DNA from 3 places in the Enterobacter sp. PL_is511 genome. Region 3 is predicted to be linked to each of the others. Evidence: predicted binding sites of a transcription regulator. Region 3 holds the regulator's gene; each other region holds the start of a gene.
What was found. The regulator PurR, encoded in region 3, represses purine synthesis genes. The targets are predictions, from matches to a motif close to CANGCAAACGTTTGCNTG.
Positions count from the first base shown of each region.

Region 1: a site for PurR is predicted at 1,820-1,837, ahead of AC0TN7_RS15925 (nucleoside-specific channel-forming protein Tsx). Genes of this name have one in related genera too.
Region 2: a site for PurR is predicted at 3,382-3,399, ahead of purM (phosphoribosylformylglycinamidine cyclo-ligase). Genes of this name have one in related genera too.

Region 1 is NZ_JBVPGP010000024.1:105,533-111,627, reverse strand. It holds gene ribD (bifunctional diaminohydroxyphosphoribosylaminopyrimidine deaminase/5-amino-6-(5-phosphoribosylamino)uracil reductase RibD) at 1-562, opposite strand, end outside; gene nrdR (transcriptional regulator NrdR) at 567-1,016, opposite strand; gene AC0TN7_RS15930 (SadB/YajI family lipoprotein) at 1,169-1,708, shown strand; gene AC0TN7_RS15925 (nucleoside-specific channel-forming protein Tsx) at 1,976-2,839, shown strand; gene AC0TN7_RS15920 (helix-turn-helix transcriptional regulator) at 2,928-3,608, opposite strand; gene AC0TN7_RS15915 (VOC family protein) at 3,623-3,988, opposite strand; gene secF (protein translocase subunit SecF) at 4,130-5,101, opposite strand; gene secD (protein translocase subunit SecD) at 5,112-6,095, opposite strand, start outside.
Region 2 is NZ_JBVPGP010000021.1:238,268-244,362, forward strand. It holds gene uraA (uracil permease) at 1-834, opposite strand, end outside; gene upp (uracil phosphoribosyltransferase) at 921-1,547, opposite strand; gene AC0TN7_RS10495 (6-phospho-beta-glucosidase) at 1,763-3,193, opposite strand; gene purM (phosphoribosylformylglycinamidine cyclo-ligase) at 3,460-4,497, shown strand; gene purN (phosphoribosylglycinamide formyltransferase) at 4,494-5,135, shown strand; gene ppk1 (polyphosphate kinase 1) at 5,343-6,095, shown strand, end outside.
Region 3 is NZ_JBVPGP010000024.1:1,149,614-1,155,708, forward strand. It holds gene AC0TN7_RS21065 (riboflavin synthase subunit alpha) at 1-397, shown strand, start outside; gene cfa (cyclopropane fatty acyl phospholipid synthase) at 428-1,576, opposite strand; gene punC (purine nucleoside transporter PunC) at 1,875-3,074, opposite strand; gene punR (DNA-binding transcriptional activator PunR) at 3,189-4,100, shown strand; gene purR (HTH-type transcriptional repressor PurR) at 4,118-5,143, opposite strand; gene cydH (cytochrome bd-I oxidase subunit CydH) at 5,441-5,530, shown strand; gene AC0TN7_RS21095 (MFS transporter) at 5,694-6,095, shown strand, end outside.

The DNA.
Region 1 (6,095 bases), 1.0 Mb from region 3:
GGCTTTGCGCGCGCAGACGTTGCACATCGCGCCTTGCCTGTGGCGACGTGATCCACTGGCTTTCGCCGTTTGCCATCGCCGTACGACCGTCCAGCGAGGCGCCCAGCTTGAGCTGAATATACGGGAACCCCGTGCGCATGCGCTTCAGAAAGCCTTTGTTGAGCGCTTCCGCGTCCTGCATCATCAGGCCATGGCTGACGTCAATGCCTTCCTGCTGCAGGCGATACAGACCGCGTCCGGCTACCTGCGGATTCGGATCCTGCATCGATGCGACCACGCGCGAAACACCTGCCGCGATAAGCGCTTCGCAGCACGGCGGCGTACGCCCGTGATGGCTGCAGGGCTCCAGTGTGACGTAGGCCGTAGCACCGCGCGCCTTCTCGCCGGCCATGCGCAGCGCATGAACCTCAGCATGCGGTTCGCCGGCACGATAGTGAAACCCCTCCCCCACGATCTCGCCATCTTTGACGATAACGCACCCGACGTTCGGGTTAGGATGGGTAGTAAAACGACCGCGCTGCGCCAGCTTCATGGCTCTCGCCATGTAAATCTCATCCTGCATGAGCTTAATCCTGTAAGCGGGCGATCTCTTCGCCAAACTCTTTGATATCTTCGAAACTGCGGTAGACCGAAGCGAAGCGGATATAGGCGACCTTATCGAGCTTTTTCAGCTGCTCCATCACCAGGTTGCCGATCATTTTGCTCGGCACTTCACGCTCACCCAAACCACGAAGGTAAGATTTTATGTGGTTTAACGCCATTTCAACGTCGTCCGCGCTGACGGGACGTTTTTCCAGGGCCTTCAGCATCCCGCTGCGCAGTTTCTCTTCGTTAAACGGCTCTCGCACGTCGTTGCTTTTTACCACGCGCGGCATTACCAGCTCAGCAACCTCAAAGGTCGTGAAACGCTCGTTGCACACCAGACATTGCCGACGACGGCGTACGGATGACCCTTCGCCCACAAGACGAGAGTCGATGACTTTGGTATCCACAGCGGAGCAGAATGGGCAATGCATACGGTATCCCTGTTATCCGGTTAACTAATTTTCATTTTACCCTGATCTGGCCTGACAACAAAGGAAGAGCTTTTTGAGACAAAGGATCTATGTCTGACACGATGATGCTGGCTACCATTAGGACGATCCGTTATTTCAAGGAAATAAACGCAATGACAAGACGTTACCTGAAAATTTTGCTGGTGGGGAGCCTCTTCACCCTTAGCGCCTGTGCACAGCAAACCGAAGTCCGTCAGATGAAACAGAGCGTAAATACGCTCAATACGGCGATGGACAAACTGAACAAAGAAACGGTGAAGATCACCCAGCAAAACGCGCTGAATGCTAAATCCAGCAGCGGGGTTTATCTGCTACCGGGGGCGAATACGCCCGCGCGGCTCAATAGTCAGATTGGCACGCTGAAAATGTCTCTGGTGAACGTGGCGGCGAATGCAAATGGTACTCGCGCAACATTACGCATCCAGGGAGAATCCAACGATCCGTTGCCAGCCTTCAGCGGCACCGTCGAATGGGGACAGATCCAGGGCACCACGGAGAGCTACCAGGAGGTGAATGTTAACCGTCAGCTGTTCACCGCACCGGCCAGCGTGCTGGCTCCGAGCGATGTTGACATTCCACTGCAGATTAACGGACTGACTCCGGATCAGTTAGGTTTCATCCGCATTCACGATATCCAGCCCGCCGCTCAGTAACCCCACTTTTAGCGGAGTGAAATGTCACTCCGCTAACATTTACATTTCGTATGGATTGGCAACATAAATGATTGCCGCTACAATCCCGGCCGTTTAAAGTACGCAAACGTGAACGCAATCGATTACGCGTGTGAGAGATATGTGAAACAACACATATTTTTGTGAGCAGGGATTCCTATAATAGGCACCGCAGAAACACGAAATATTTAGAAACGCAATTCGCGCATTTTTCACTCCCGGAAGGGAATTTCAATCAGTGGCATGATTATGAAAAAAACATTACTCGCAGCTGGCGCCGTGCTGGCACTTTCTTCCTCTTTCACTGTTAACGCAGCGGAAAACGATAAACCACAATATCTCTCCGACTGGTGGCACCAGAGCGTTAACGTGGTCGGCAGCTACCACACGCGCTTTTCTCCGAAGCTGAACAACGACGTTTATCTGGAATACGAAGCGTTTGCTAAAAAAGACTGGTTTGATTTCTACGGCTATATCGATATTCCTAAGACCTTTGACTGGGGTAACGGTAACGACAAAGGTATCTGGTCCGACGGTTCCCCGCTGTTCATGGAAATCGAACCGCGTTTCTCTATTGATAAACTGACGGGTACCGACCTGAGCTTTGGTCCGTTCAAAGAATGGTATTTCGCCAACAACTATATCTACGATATGGGCGATAACAAAGGCAGCCGTCAGAGCACCTGGTACATGGGTCTGGGTACAGATATCGATACCGGTCTGCCAATGGGCCTGTCTCTGAACGTGTATGCTAAATACCAGTGGCAGAACTATGGCGCTTCAAACGAAAACGAGTGGGATGGCTACCGTTTCAAAGTAAAATACTTTGTGCCAATCACTCAGGTTTGGGGTGGCCAACTGACCTACATCGGCTTCACCAACTTCGACTGGGGCTCAGATCTGGGTGATGACAAGAACCGTACCAGTAACTCTATCGCGTCCAGCCACGTTCTGGCCCTGAACTACGATCACTGGCACTACTCTGTCGTCGCGCGTTATTTCCATAACGGCGGCCAGTGGAAAGGTGGGGATACCGTTAACTGGGGTGAGGGTGACTTCACGTCTAAATCAACCGGTTGGGGTGGCTACCTGGTTGTAGGTTACAACTTCTAATCAGTGTGGGTTTCGCCCGGTGGTGCTACGCTTACCGGGCCAACGATCCGAATGCAGGCCGGGTAAGGCGTAGCCGCCACCCGGCTTTTTACTGCTTAACCTTCCGCAAAAAATCTGCCAGAGACCTGTCCGCACTCTCGCTAAACCGCCTTTCCGTAGTCACAATATTGAGGCATCTGTCGAGCCGGAAACAGCGATAGTCATCGCGCCGTTCACACCACGCCGCCAGCAGCCAGCGCTCTCCCCAGAAGAACAGCCCCAGCGGCTGAACCTCACGATTAGACAGCTGTCCTGCTTCATCACGGTAATGCAGCGCCAGCACCTGTTGGGCGGAAATCGCCTGATGAATCCTGTCAAAATCGCTGCGGGAGTGGCTTTGCATGCAAAAATCCGGGGCGTAGATCCGCGTCTGCTCCGCCTTTCGACGACTCTCCTCGGGCAGAATCGCCAGCACCTTTTCCTGAGCCGACTCCAGCTCGCGCGACAGCGATTCGCCTCCCCAGGTTTTGAGCAGGCGAATCGCGACGATCAGCGCCTCAGATTCCTTATTTGTCAGCATCAGTGGCGGCAGGTCAAAACCCGACATCAGCCGATATCCGCTCCCTGCTTCACCTTCCACCGGCACACCGGAAAGCGACAGGTCGCGGATATCGCGGTAGACCGTGCGCTCGGACACGCCAAGCCGGTCCGCCAGATGCGCTGCCGTTGTCAGACGCCTGCCCCGCAGGATCTGCACAATCTGAAACAAACGGTCAGCGCGTCGGGTCATATATTATTCCGCTCTCAGGCAGGTTGATGGAGGCCGACGCGGTTACCCTCGCTGTCGGTAAACAATGCGATAGTGCCAATGCCATGCGGCAGTTCCAGCGGGCCAAACACGCACTCGCCGCCCGCAGAGGCGATGCGATCGAGCGTGGCCGCCAGATTGTCAGTATGCAGGTAAATAATAGCGCCCTGCAAAGACGGTGTAACGCCGTCAAATTTTGCCAGTGCGCCTCCGGTGGCGGGATCCTCATGCGGGAAAACCGCCAGCTCCGCGCAGTCCATTTTCTCGCGACGCAGCGCGAGCTGCATCACCGGCTCATAAAATTTGATGGCGCGCTCCATATCCGAGACCGGAATTTCAAACCAGTTAATGACGCTTTTCATACATCCTCCTGCCTGTTGTTTGGGTTCAGAAGGAGTCTACGACAGGGCTCCTGACAGCATACTGTCAGGAGTGTTTGTCAGAAGGAGATAAAAAAATCCCGGTCAACCGACCGGGATTTCGATAACGCGCTAAACGTCGCCTTACGGCAGAATGGACGGCTGATCCGCCCCTTCTTTCTCGACTTTCTGCTGGAGCAGGTGCTCGCGCTTCATGCCGAGTTTCAATGCCAGTGCGGACGCGACGTAGATAGACGACGCTGTACCGATGGTGACACCAATCAACATGGTCAGCGAGAAGCCTTCCAGCACCGGACCACCGAAGAGGAACAGCATCAGGATCACCATCAGGGTAGTACCGGAGGTGATCAAGGTACGGTGCAGCGTCTGGGTCAACGACACGTTAAAGATTTCGTACGGCGTACCGCGACGGATCTTACGGAAGTTTTCACGAATACGGTCAGATACCACGATACTGTCGTTCAGTGAGTAACCGATAACGGACATCAGGGATGCCACAATCGTCAGGTCAATCTCAATGTGGAACAGCGACAGTATGCCCATGGTGATCACCACGTCGTGCGCCAGAGCGATAACCACACCGGCCGCCAGTCGCCACTCAAAGCGGAAACCGACGTACACCAGGATGGAAATCAGCGCCACCAGCAGCGCCATCGCGCCGGTCTGCGCCAGGTCAGCACCCACACTTGGACCGACGAACTCAATACGCTTAACCGCTGCGTTCTGGCTGGTTGTTTCGTTAATCACGCTAACAACCTTACTGCCCAGCTCCTGGCTGCCGTTGGCATCGTGCACCGGCGGCATACGCACCATGATGTCGCGGCTGCTGCCGAAGTTCTGCAGCAGCGGCTCTTCAAAGCCCGCTTTCTGCAGCGATTCGCGCATCTGGTCCATATCGACCGGTTTTTCCAGGGAGATCTCGATGACCGTACCACCGGTGAAATCGAGACCCCAGTTAAAGCCTTTCACGCCCATAATGATGATGGACAGAATCAGCAGGAAACCTGAAATGCCGAAGGCCCAGTAGTCCCAGCGCATAAAGTCCCAGACTTTACGGCCGTGGTTCAATTGTTCAACAGTATATTCCTGTGCCACAACGCACTCCTCAGATAGACAGCTTTTTGACGCGCTTGCCGCCGTACAGCAGGTTCACGATGGCACGGGTGCCGACAATAGCGGTAAACATTGACGTTGCGACACCGATACCGGTTGTAATCGCAAAGCCTTTGATCGCGCCAGTACCCACTGCATACAGGATAAGAACCTTAATCAGTGTTGTTACGTTCGCATCGAAGATGGAGCTAAACGCGCCTTTATAACCTTCATCAATCGCCTGCTGAACAGAGCGACCGTTGCTCAACTCTTCTTTGATACGTTCGTTAATCAGTACGTTGGCGTCGACCGCCACCGCAAGGGTCAGAACGATACCCGCAATACCCGGCATGGTCAGCGTGGCCCCCGGCAGCAGGGACATAATGCCGATGATCAGCACCAGGTTCGCGATCAGCGCGGAGGTGGCAATCAGACCAAACTTCTTATAGAAGAAGATCATGAAGAGGATAGACACCACCAGACCGGCCAGACACGCTTCCAGGCCCTGCTGGATGTTTTGCATCCCCAGCGTTGGACCAATGGTACGTTCTTCAACAATCTGAATTGGCGCAATCAGCGCACCGGCACGCAGCAGCAGAGAGAGCTGACGCGCTTCGTTCGGGTTGCTAATACCGGTAATGCGGAAGCTGTTACCCAGACGAGACTGGATGTTGGCGATGTTAATCACCTCTTCCTCTTTCACCAGCACCGCACGACCGTTTGCATCTTTCTTACCGCTGTCTTTGTACTCCACGAACAGGGTTGCCATCGGCTTGCCGATGTTGTCCTTGGTGAAGTTAGACATGATGTTACCACCCGCGCTATCAAGCGAGATGTTAACCTGCGGCTGGTTGTATTCGTCCTGGCTCGACGTGGAGTCGGTGATATGGTCACCGGTAAGAATCACGCGTTTGTACAGCACAACAGGCTGACCTTCGCGAGTCTGTTTCACTTCGGAATCACCCGGAATACGCCCTGCGGCTGCAGCGGACTGATC
Region 2 (6,095 bases), on a different contig from region 3:
ACCGGAGATGATGGTGGAGAAACCGTTCGCAAACATGGAGCGGTGCAGACCCGGGTCGCGGATTAAATCGCGCTTAACGATGTTCGCCGTTACCACCAGGTGGCCGACGTGCTCCGCAATCACCACCAGCGCCGCAGGCAGAATGGTGAAAATCGCAAACCATTCGAAGCGTGGCGTATAGAAGGTTGGCAGGGCAAACCAGTGCGCCTCGGCAATCGGAGTGGTGTCCACCACGCCCATTACAAAGGAGAGCGCGTAGCCCGCCAGCACGCCGATCAGGATCGGGATAATCGCCATGAAACCGCGGAACAGCACGGAACCAAACACCGTTACGCCCAGGGTCACCAGCGAGATGATAATGGTTTTGGAATCCGGTGACTGGCCGTCAGCAGGCAGCAGACCGGCCATATTCGCCGCGACGCCCGCCAGTTCGAGACCGATGACGGCCACGATGGCGCCCATCGCTGCAGGGGGGAACATCACGTCCAGCCAGCCGGTACCGGCTTTCTTCACAATGAAGGAGACCAGGCAGAACAGCACGCCACACATGATAAAGCCGCCCAGCGCGACCTCATAACCCAGCGGCAGCAACAGCAACACCGGCGAGATAAAGGCGAAGCTCGACCCGAGATACGCCGGAATTTTGCCTTTACAGATGAAGAGGTACAGCAGCGTACCGATGCCGTTGAACAGCAGCACGGTAGCCGGGTTAATGTGGAACAGGATTGGCACCAGCACGGTTGCGCCAAACATGGCGAACAGGTGCTGCAAACTAAGCGGGATAGTCTGTAAAAGCGGCGGTCTTTCACTCACCCCGATAGCACGGCGCGTCATAGTGTTTTCCTCTGAGTAGTATCGTTGTTGGTGTTTTATTCAAAAAAAAGCCGACTATCAAAGTCGGCTTATTTATCGTTATTCGATTATTTCGTACCAAAGATCTTATCGCCGGCATCGCCGAGCCCCGGGATGATGTACCCGTGCTCGTTCAGGCCCTGGTCGATAGAGGCGGTATACAGCTCAACGTCCGGGTGCGCTTTTTCCAGCGCCGCGATCCCTTCCGGTGCCGCAACCAGCACCAGCACTTTAATGCTGCTGCAGCCCGCTTTTTTCAGCAGGTCGATGGTGGCAATCATTGAACCGCCGGTTGCCAGCATCGGGTCAACCACCAGCGCCATACGCTCGTCGATGTTGGACACCAGCTTCTGGAAGTAAGGAACCGGCTCGAGGGTTTCTTCGTTACGGTAGATCCCCACCACGCTGATGCGCGCGCTTGGCACGTGCTCCAGCACGCCTTCCATCATGCCGAGACCGGCACGCAGGATTGGCACAACGGTAATTTTCTTACCTTTGATCTGCTCAACCTGCACCGGGCCGTTCCAGCCTTCGATGGTGACTTTTTCCGTTTCCAGATCGGAGGTCGCTTCGTAGGTCAGCAGGCTGCCGACTTCAGAGGCCAGTTCGCGAAAACGCTTCGTGCTGATGTCATGCTCACGCATCAGGCCCAACTTGTGTTTAACGAGTGGGTGTTTCACTTCCACAATCTTCATTCTCTTTCTCCTCTGAATGGCATCCGCAAAAAAATCGCGGGATTATACCGCTTTTTTCGGATTAGGCCATACCCATGTTGCTTGACAGGGATCAAGCAAAGACAAAAAAGCCGGAGGCTGAGTTCCGGCTTGGGTGCGGGTTCTGCCCGGTGGCGCTGCGCTTACGCGGGCCTACGTGTATTGTAGGTCGGGTAAGCGTTAGCGCCACCCGACAATTACAGGTTATCCCCGTTGCTCGCAATCACCTGCTTATACCAGTCGAACGACTTCTTCTTGCTGCGGTTCAGCGTGCCGTTGCCTTCGTTGTCTTTATCGACAAAGATAAAGCCGTAGCGTTTTTTCATTTCACCGGTACCGGCAGACACCAGGTCGATACAGCCCCACGGGGTATAGCCCATCAGGTCTACACCATCTTCCACCACCGCTTTTTTCATCTCGCGGATGTGAGCGGCCAGGTAGTCAATGCGGTACTGGTCGTTCACCGTGCCGTCGCTCTCCTGCACGTCGATTGCGCCAAAGCCGTTCTCAACGATAAACAGCGGCAGCTGGTAGTGATCCCAGAACCAGTTGAGGGAGTAGCGCAGCCCCACCGGGTCAATCTGCCAGCCCCAGTCGGATTTTTGCACGTACGGGTTAGAGACCAGGCTCTTGCTCTCGTCGTAATCCAGCTGCGGGTTGTCCGCCGTCGCCTTGGTGGCGAAGGACATATAATAGCTAAACCCGATGTAGTCCACGCAGCCCTGCGTCAGCGCCGCTTTATCTTCTTCGGTAATATCCAGCGCGAAGCCGCGACGTTCGAAGTAGTTGAGCAGATGCTGCGGGTACTTGCCGCGCACGTGCACGTCGGTGAACCAGTAGCGGCGGTGCATGGCATTCATCGCCATCATCATATCGTCCGGCGCGCAGGTCAGTGGATAGATAGGACACATGGCAATCATGCAGCCGATCTGCAGGGACGGGTTAATCTCGCGCCCCGCCTTCACCGCCAGCGCGCTGGCCACCAGCTCATAGTGCGCGGCCTGGAACATTACCGGCTCGCGATCTTCGCCCGGCGCGTACTTCAGCCCCGAGTTGGTGAATGGGGCAAAGTCTTCGTGGAAGTTGGCCTGGTTGTTGATCTCGTTAAAGGTCATCCAGTACTTCACCTTGTGCTGATAGCGCTGGAAAACCACTTTTGCAAAACGAACGAAGAAGTCGATCAGCTTACGATTGCGCCAGCCGCCGTATTCCGTGACCAGATGGAACGGCATCTCGAAGTGAGACAGGGTAATAACCGGTTCGATGCCGTGCTTCAGACACTCGTCGAACAGGTCGTCATAGAATTTCAGGCCTGCCTCGTTCGGCTCAAGCTCGTCGCCTTTCGGGAAGATCCGCGTCCAGGCAATAGAGGTGCGGAAGCATTTGAACCCCATCTCGGCAAAGAGTTTGATGTCTTCTTTATAGCGGTGGTAGAAATCGATGGCTTCATGGTTAGGGTAGTTTTTCCCGTCCAGCACGCCGTTGGTGATTTCACGCGGCACGCCGTGCGCGCCTGCGGTCATCACATCGGCCACACTCACCCCCTTGCCGCCCTCTTTCCAGCCGCCTTCGAGCTGGTGCGCCGCAACCGCACCGCCCCACAGAAAATCTGCTTTAAATCCTGACATTCACTTTCCCTCATTCTGCGTTATTTTCTGCAAAAACAATTACAGAAACCGGTTTCAGTTGAATGATGTGCAAAGCCGTTTCGGGTTGCAAGGAGAATACCGAAACCGGTTTCATTTTCGTGAACAGACGCAAGTTTGGGCGCACTGGCAGGCTGCGCGTAAAAAAAGATCCCTACGTCCAGAATAGGCTCGCAAACGTTTGCCTGGACTGTTAGAATTGCGCCGATTTTTCTTACTAGCTATGCAATCGCGTGGGGATTTAAGCCGTGACCAACAAAACTTCTCTCAGCTACAAAGATGCCGGTGTTGATATTGACGCAGGTAATGCGCTGGTTGACCGAATCAAAGGTGTGGTGAAAAAAACCCGCCGCCCGGAAGTGATGGGTGGTCTGGGTGGATTCGGCGCACTGTGCGCGCTGCCGCAAAAATATCGTGAACCTGTTCTGGTCTCGGGAACTGACGGTGTAGGCACTAAACTGCGCCTGGCGATGGATTTAAAGCGTCACGACACGATCGGTATCGATCTGGTCGCGATGTGCGTGAATGACCTGGTGGTTCAGGGCGCAGAGCCGCTGTTCTTCCTCGATTACTACGCGACCGGCAAACTGGACGTAGATACCGCGGCAAGCGTGATCAACGGTATCGCCGAAGGGTGCCTGCAGTCTGGCTGTGCGCTGGTTGGCGGTGAAACCGCGGAAATGCCGGGCATGTATCACGGCGAAGATTATGACGTCGCGGGCTTCTGCGTCGGTGTAGTAGAAAAATCAGAAATTATCGACGGCAGCAAAGTGGCCGATGGCGATGTGCTGATCGCGCTGGCCTCCAGCGGCCCGCACTCCAATGGCTACTCCCTGGTGCGTAAAATCATCGAAGTGAGCGGCTGTGACCCGCTGACGACCGAGCTTGACGGTAAACCGCTGGCTGACCATCTGCTGGCCCCGACCCGCATCTACGTGAAAAACGTGCTTGAGCTTATCGAGAACGTCGACGTTCACGCTATCGCTCACCTGACCGGCGGCGGCTTCTGGGAAAACATCCCGCGCGTCCTGCCGGACAACACCCAGGCGGTGATCGACGAATCCTCATGGCAGTGGCCAGCCGTGTTTAACTGGCTGCAGACCGCAGGCAACGTGAGCTCCCACGAAATGTACCGCACCTTTAACTGCGGCGTGGGCATGGTTATCGCCCTGCCGGCAAGCGAAGCGGATAAAGCGGTCAAGCTGCTGACTGAAAAAGGTGAAAACGCGTGGAAAATCGGTACGATTAAATCCTCCGATTCCGAACAGCGTGTGGTCATTGAATGAAAAACATCGTGGTGCTCATTTCCGGCAACGGAAGCAATTTGCAGGCGATAATTGACGCCTGCAAACAGAAGAAAATCAATGGCACCATTCGGGCAGTTTTCAGCAACAAGGCCGACGCGTTCGGCCTTGAGCGCGCGCGGGAAGCGAACATCCCTGCGCACGCGCTGGAAGCCAGCCAGTTCGCCGGGCGTGAAGCCTTTGACCGCGAGCTGGTGCATGAGATTGATGCCTACGCACCGGACGTCGTGGTGCTGGCGGGCTATATGCGTATTCTGAGCCCGGCTTTTGTAGAACACTTCGCCGGACGTCTGCTGAATATCCACCCTTCTCTTCTGCCGAAATATCCCGGCCTGCACACCCATCGTCAGGTCCTGGAAAACGGCGATGAGGAGCACGGCACCTCCGTGCATTTCGTTACCGGCGAGCTGGACGGCGGTCCGGTGATCCTGCAGGCCAAAGTCCCGGTCTTTGACGGCGACAGCGAAGAAGACGTGACCGAACGCGTGCAGACCCAGGAGCATGCCATCTACCCGCTGGTGGTAAGCTGGTTTGTCGACGGGCGTCTCGAAATGCGCGACGGCGCAGCCTGGCTGGACGGCGTGAAGTTACCCCCGCAGGGTCATGCTGCCGAAGAGTAGTTTGTTATGTCGGGTAGCGCAGCTGCGCTTACCCGACCTGTTCATTGCATTACCCGATATCCCCTTCTCCAACCTTCTAAAATCCCCCACAAAAAAAATAACTGTCATACTTTTCTGGCACTGTTGGACATATCGTGGAAATGCTCGCCATAATAAGGACGAGACGGATTTACCACGTCCTGTGATTGAACTGGAGTGTGAGCTGTAATGGGTCAGGAAAAGTTATATATCGAGAAAGAGCTAAGCTGGTTAGCATTTAACGAACGTGTACTCCAGGAAGCGGCAGACAAAAGTAACCCGCTGATCGAGCGCATGCGTTTTTTGGGCATCTATTCCAACAACCTGGATGAGTTCTACAAGGTTCGCTTTGCCGAGCTGAAAAGACGCATCATCATCAGCGAAGAACAGGGTCTAAACTCGCACTCGCGGCACCTGCTGGGCAAAATCCAGTCCCGCGTGTTGAAAGCCGATCAGGAATTTGACGGCCTGTATAACGAACTGCTGCTGGAGATGGCGCGTAATCAAATCTTCCTGATTAACGAACGTCAGCTTTCCGTTAACCAACAAAACTGGCTGCGCCACTATTTTAAACAGTACCTGCGCCAGCACATTACCCCGATTCTCATCAACCGCGAAACCGATCTGGTGCAGTTCCTGAAAGATGACTACACCTATCTGGCCGTGGAAATTATCCGCGGTGAATCCATCCGTTACGCGCTGCTGGAGATCCCGTCCGACAAGGTCCCGCGCTTCGTGAACCTGCCGCCGGAAACCCCGCGCAGACGCAAGCCGATGATCCTGCTCGATAACATCCTGCGCTACTGTCTGGACGACATCTTCAAAGGCTTCTTCGATTACGATGCGTTAAACGCCTACTCGATGAAGATGACCCGTGACGCCGAATATGACCTGGTGCACGAGATGGAAGCCAGCCTGATGGAGCTGATGTCGTCCAGCCTG
Region 3 (6,095 bases):
CAACGTTGAACGCGCGGCGAAGTTCAGCGATGAGATTGGCGGCCACCTGATGTCCGGCCACATCATGACCACCGCTGAAGTGGCAAAAATCGTGACCTCGGAAAATAACCGTCAAATCTGGTTTAAAATGCAGGATCCGTCATTAATGAAATACATCCTCTATAAAGGATTTATTGGCATCGATGGGATTAGCCTGACGGTGGGGGAAGTGACGCCAACGCGTTTTTGCGTGCATTTAATTCCTGAAACGCTGCAGCGCACCACGCTGGGCGCCAAAAAACTGGGGCATCGCGTGAATATCGAAATCGATCCGCAAACCCAGGCGGTGGTGGATACGGTTGAGCGCGTGCTGGCAGCAAAAGAAGCCGCAATAATAAAGGCCACTGAAGAAGAATAAAAAATAACCCCGGATATCCGGGGTTATTTTTTAGCGTGCGACACGCAGTCCGTGTTCAATCCCCCGGCTGAATACCACCTGCCAGAGCTGAATATCCCGTGCGCGAAACGCCCCCGCGCAGGCATTCAGATAATAGCTAAACATCCGCTTGAATCGCTCAGAATAGTTGTCCGCAATCTCAGGCCAGGTCTCCTGAAAACGCGCATGCCATGCCATCAACGTGGTGTCGTAATCCGCGCCAAAGTTATGCCAGTCTTCCATCACAAAATGGGATTCACTGGCGTTGGCAATCTGGCGAACGGACGGTAAACAGCCATTCGGAAAGATGTATTTATTGATCCACGGGTCAACGTTATTGTCGGTCCGCTTAGAGCCTATGGTGTGCAGCAGGAAGATGCCGTCCGGTTTCAGATTACGATCCACCACCTCAAAATAGGTGTCGTAGTTTTTCGGCCCGACGTGCTCGAACATGCCGACGGAAACGACCCGGTCAAACTGTTCATTCAGATCACGGTAATCCTGCAGCCGGATATCCACATCGAGACCCTGACAGCGCTCCCGCGCCATTTTTTGCTGTTCCGCTGAAATCGTGACGCCCACTACGCTGACGCCATAGTGCTTCGCCATAAAATACGCCAGCCCACCCCAGCCGCAGCCGATATCCAGCACGCGCATGCCGGGCTGTAGCTGCAGCTTCTCGCTAATCAGACGCAGCTTTGCCTGCTGCGCTTCCTCAAGCGTCGACGCATCTTTCCAGTAGGCGCAGGAGTACTGCATGAACGGGTCCAGCATGCGGCTGAACAGGTCATTGCCGAGATCGTAATGCTCTTTGCCGACAATCCACGCGCGTTTTTTACTTTGCAGATTGAACAGTCGGGCAGAGGCGATACGCAGGGTGTCTTTCAGATTGCGTGGGAGTTGGTTTTCCAGACCGGCACGCAGCACGCTGGCAAAAAAGGTATCCAGACGTTCGCACTCCCACCAGCCGTCCATATAGCTTTCTCCCAGGCCTAACGATCCCTCCCGCAATACGCGTTTAAAAAAGTCGGGATGTTTAACCTGAGGATCGGATGGCGATGATCCATTGATAGTGATGCCTGCTCGACCTAACAGTTCACTGACGATCCGGGACCAGTTATCGTCCGGAACGCTGACTTCTTCTATACACGATGAACTCATAGCTTCTCCATCACCCTGATGTGATCAGAACCTTCAAACAGCGTAGACGCTTTTTTTGGTTTGTGAGAAATCTCACGGTAAATACCGCGAGGCTAATATCCGACGTAGAACAGAGGAAGGGAGATAACCCTTGCCGAAATGCCTTCCATGGTAAAACGGGAGCGCTCCGGCTCCCGTTAACACTTAATATTTATCGTATTTAATCGAACCAAATTTAGTATAGGCCTCAAAATTTGGTGATTCAATAGAAAATTGTTAGCAACCTAATCACTGAAATGTAACATGATTTCTGGCGCAATCAGGCATGCGAGGTTTCCACCTGAGCGCCGCTATCCTGCTCACGTTGCGCGGAGGCCTGCATGCGATAGCCCATCACCGCCAGCGCAACGGTGACCAGCATCACGCTGGTGGTGGTTAACAGTGGCGTCGCAATCAGCGCCGAGACCACCAGACTTGCCAGGAAGCACAGACCCAGCTGCAGGGTATTTTGCAGCGCGGCGGCGCGGCCTGTCGCCTGCGGGAACGGACGCAACGCTTGGGCTACAACAATCGGGTAAATCGCCCCGTTCGCCACGGCCATCACGCAGAAGGGGATCAAAATTTCAGCCAGGCCCGCGCCCGGAATAAACCCGACGGCCCAGGTGCCGATGACGCTCAGCGCATACAGCACCAGCAGCCATGGCAGCATTTGCTGACCTTCCCATTTTTGCAGCGCCGCGCGACAGCCGTACCCGCCCACCAGGAAGGCGATAGTCTGCGGAACATAGCTCAAACCGATGGCCGCCGGGCTGTAGCTCATATCGTGCAGAATGAACGGCGAGCCGGTAAGCCACGCGAAGAAGCTGGCCGAACAGGCGGCGTAAATCAGGACATTGCCGCGATACGCTTTGGCGCTCAGCAGGGAGGTGAAGGTAATCGGCTTCGCATCCGCATGCGCCTCTTTTTTATGCGCGGGCTTAAGGGCAAACGCCGGCAGCATCAGTACCAGCGTGATGGCAAACAGCGTGGCAAAAATGGCCTGCCAGTCAAAGTGCGCGAGGATCCAGCTGCCCAGCAGCGGAGCCAGGGCAGGGGAAAGACCCACCAGCGGCATAATGGTGGCGAAAATACGGTTTGTGCGGTTAGCCGGATAGTAGTCGGTCACCAGCGCCTGCCAGGTCACCGCCGCAGCACAGACGCCCACGGCCTGAATAAAGCGCAGCACCAGCAGCCAGGTGGCATCGCGCACCCACAGCATCCCCAGGCAGCCCACGGCAAAAATGGCCAGACCCAGCAGCAGTACCGGTTTACGACCAAAGCGATCCGAGAGCGGTCCCCACAGCAGCTGCGCGAAAGCGAAACCGGCAAGGAACAGGCTCAGGCTGGCGCTGATGGCCGCCGCAGGGGTTTGCAGGTCTTCCTGCATCGCGGCAAACGCGGGCAGGTACATGTCGGTGGCCAAAAAGCCCAGCACGCTTAAGCCGCCGAGCCAGACTAAAAATCCTTTCCTGGGTTGCATTCTCTTATTCTCCTGAGGAGGCAGGTGTACGTTGGCGGAGAGTGTAGGGAGTGCAAAGCGGCTTGTGAAACGCTAATATTTGGCGGGTGCATTCAAATTTTTTGCAGGCAGAAAATGTGGTCAGATTATTCTCTTGAAGTGGTCGATGCTGTTGCACGTAACGGCAGCTTTAGCGGTGCAGCGCAGGAGCTGCACCGCGTCCCTTCGGCCATCAGCTACACGGTGCGTCAGCTGGAGGAGTGGCTGGCGGTTCCGCTGTTTGAGCGGCGCCATCGTGATGTGGAATTAACGCCCGCAGGGGCGTGGTTTTTGAAGGAAGGGCGTTCTGTTATCAAAAAAATGCAGATCACCCGCGAACAGTGTCAGCAGATCGCTAACGGCTGGCGGGGGCATCTTTCCATCGCGGTGGATAACATCGTTAAGCCGGAACGTACCCGGCAGATGATCGTCGATTTCTATCGTCATTTTTCAGATGTCGAGCTGCGGGTCTCGCAGGAGGTGTTCAACGGCGTCTGGGATGCGCTGGCGGACGGCAGGGCAGAGATGGCAATCGGGGCCACGCAGGCGATCCCGGTCGGGGGACGTTACGCCTTTCGCGATATGGGCATGCTGAGCTGGAAGTGCGTGGTGGCAAGCGATCATCCGCTGGCGGTGATGGAGGGGCCGCTCAGCGATGATACGCTGCGCAACTGGCCGTCGCTGGTGCTGGAGGATACCTCCCGTTCATTGCCGAAGCGTATCACCTGGCTTCTGGACAACCAGCGGCGGGTGGTGGCCCCTGACTGGGAATCGTCGGCGACGTGCCTCAGCGCCGGACTGTGCGTCGCGATGGTGCCCGTTCATTTCGCGCGTCCGCGCATCGATACCGGAGAGTGGGTTGAGCTGACGCTGGAGAATCCGTTCCCGGATGCGGCCTGCTGCCTGACCTGGCAGCAAAGTGATGTCTCGCCTGCGATGGCCTGGCTGCTGGATTATCTGGGAGACAGCGAAACGCTAAACCGGGAATGGTTACGGGAGCCAGCATAGCTGGCCCCGTAAAGCGATTAACGACGGTAGTCGCGGAACGGACCGTCCGCAACGGAACGGCGTTCGATAAGACGCGGGTGAACTTCAATGGACTGCGACTCTTCACGTTTGTTGACGATCCTGTCCATCAGCATATTGAAGGCCGTTTCGCCCAGCGAATCTTTCGGCTGGTGAATGGTGGTCAACGCTGGCGTGAAGAAACGCGCGTTACGCACGTTGTCATACCCGATCACGGAAATATCCTGCGGTACGCGCAGACCCAGCTCGTCGGCAGCGCAGAGCGCGCCCATAGCCATGATGTCACCCCCGCAGAAAACGGCGGTCGGACGGTGTGGCTGGGAGACGATCTGCTGCATTGCGCGGTAGCCCGACTCCGGCTCAAAGTCGCCCTGCACAATCCAGTTTTCCGGCACGTTGATCAGCGCTTCTTCCATCGCTTTCATAAAACCGGCCAGACGGCCCGCGCCGGTGTTGCGCTCCAGCGGACCGGGGATCACGCCAATCTCGCGGTGACCGCGTTCGATCAGATAACGACCGGCCATATAGCCGCCTTCAAAGGCATTATCGATAACGGAATCAGTGAAATCCGCGCGCGCTTCGCCCCAGTCCATGACCACCATGGGAATATGGCGATACTCTTCGAGCATCGACAGCACGGATTCCGGGTACTCGGAACACATTACCAGCAGGCCATCAACGCGCTTTTGCGCCATCATCGACAGGTAGGCACGCTGTTTTTCTATGCTGTTCCATGCGTTGCCCAGAATCAGGGTATAGCCTTTCTGGAAGCAGTTCTTCTCTACCGCTTCAATGATCTCGGCAAAATAGGCCGCTTCACTGCTAGTGGCCAGCAATCCAATGGATTTGGTGTGATTAACCTTGAGGCTGCGCGCAACCGCACTTGGCGAATAGTGCAGCTCTTTGATCGCTGCCCAGACGGCGTTGCGCGTCTCTTCCGCCACGAAGCGGGTTTTGTTAATTACATGTGATACGGTTGTAGTGGAAACGTTTGCGCGTTTTGCTACGTCTTTAATTGTTGCCATTAAATGTCACTCCAGACCATATCCTAAACTCCTGAAAAACTTGAAGGTAAACGTTTGCCTTCTCTCACCCTTATCACGCAATCTTGAATTGCGGCACGCCGGGAAAACGACACGGGACGTCAGGAGGGGGTCAATGGCCGGTACGCTAATAAATTTAGCGTGGAATTTTGTCCTATCTTGATGAAAAGGGGAAGAGGTAAAGTGTTTATCAGCCTAAATCCAGGAAGATTTTTGACGTAAATTATGCAAAAATGAGCAGGCTCACTTTTCGTGGGGGGATTAAAAGGAGAAAAATTGATGAGTTCCGATCTGAAGTTTTCGCTGTTCACCACCGTTATTGTGCTGGCTCTGATTGTCGCGGCCGGTCTGACGGCTGCGCTGCACTGATTTACGCGGAGGGAGAGCCTTCTCCCTCCCGATCGACCCGATTGTTACTTCTCTGGCAAAAATCTTTTGCCATTTTGTTAACTTCTCATTTTTTGTGATTGATGTCATGCTTTCCGCTTCTTTGTTCTGTGTCACCACATGACACGGCATCCGGAGTTGACGCATGAAAATCAATTTTCCCCTGCTGGCCCTGGCGATTGGCGCTTTTGGGATTGGCACCACTGAATTCTCCCCGATGGGGTTACTGCCCGTCATCGCCCGCGGCGTGGACGTCTCGATCCCTGCGGCAGGGATGTTAATCAGCGCCTATGCTATCGGCGTGATGGTGGGGGCGCCGCTGATGACGCTTCTCCTTTCGCACCGCGCGCGCCGCAATGCGCTGATTTTCCTGATGGCGATTTTCACCCTGGGTAACGTGCTTTCGGCCATTTCGCCGGACTACACCACGCTGATGCTGTCTCGTATTCTGACCAGCCTTAACCACGGCGCGTTCTTCGGGCTGGGATCGGTCGTGGCTGCCAGCGTGGTGCCAAAACATAAGCAGGCCAGCGCCGTAGCAACCATG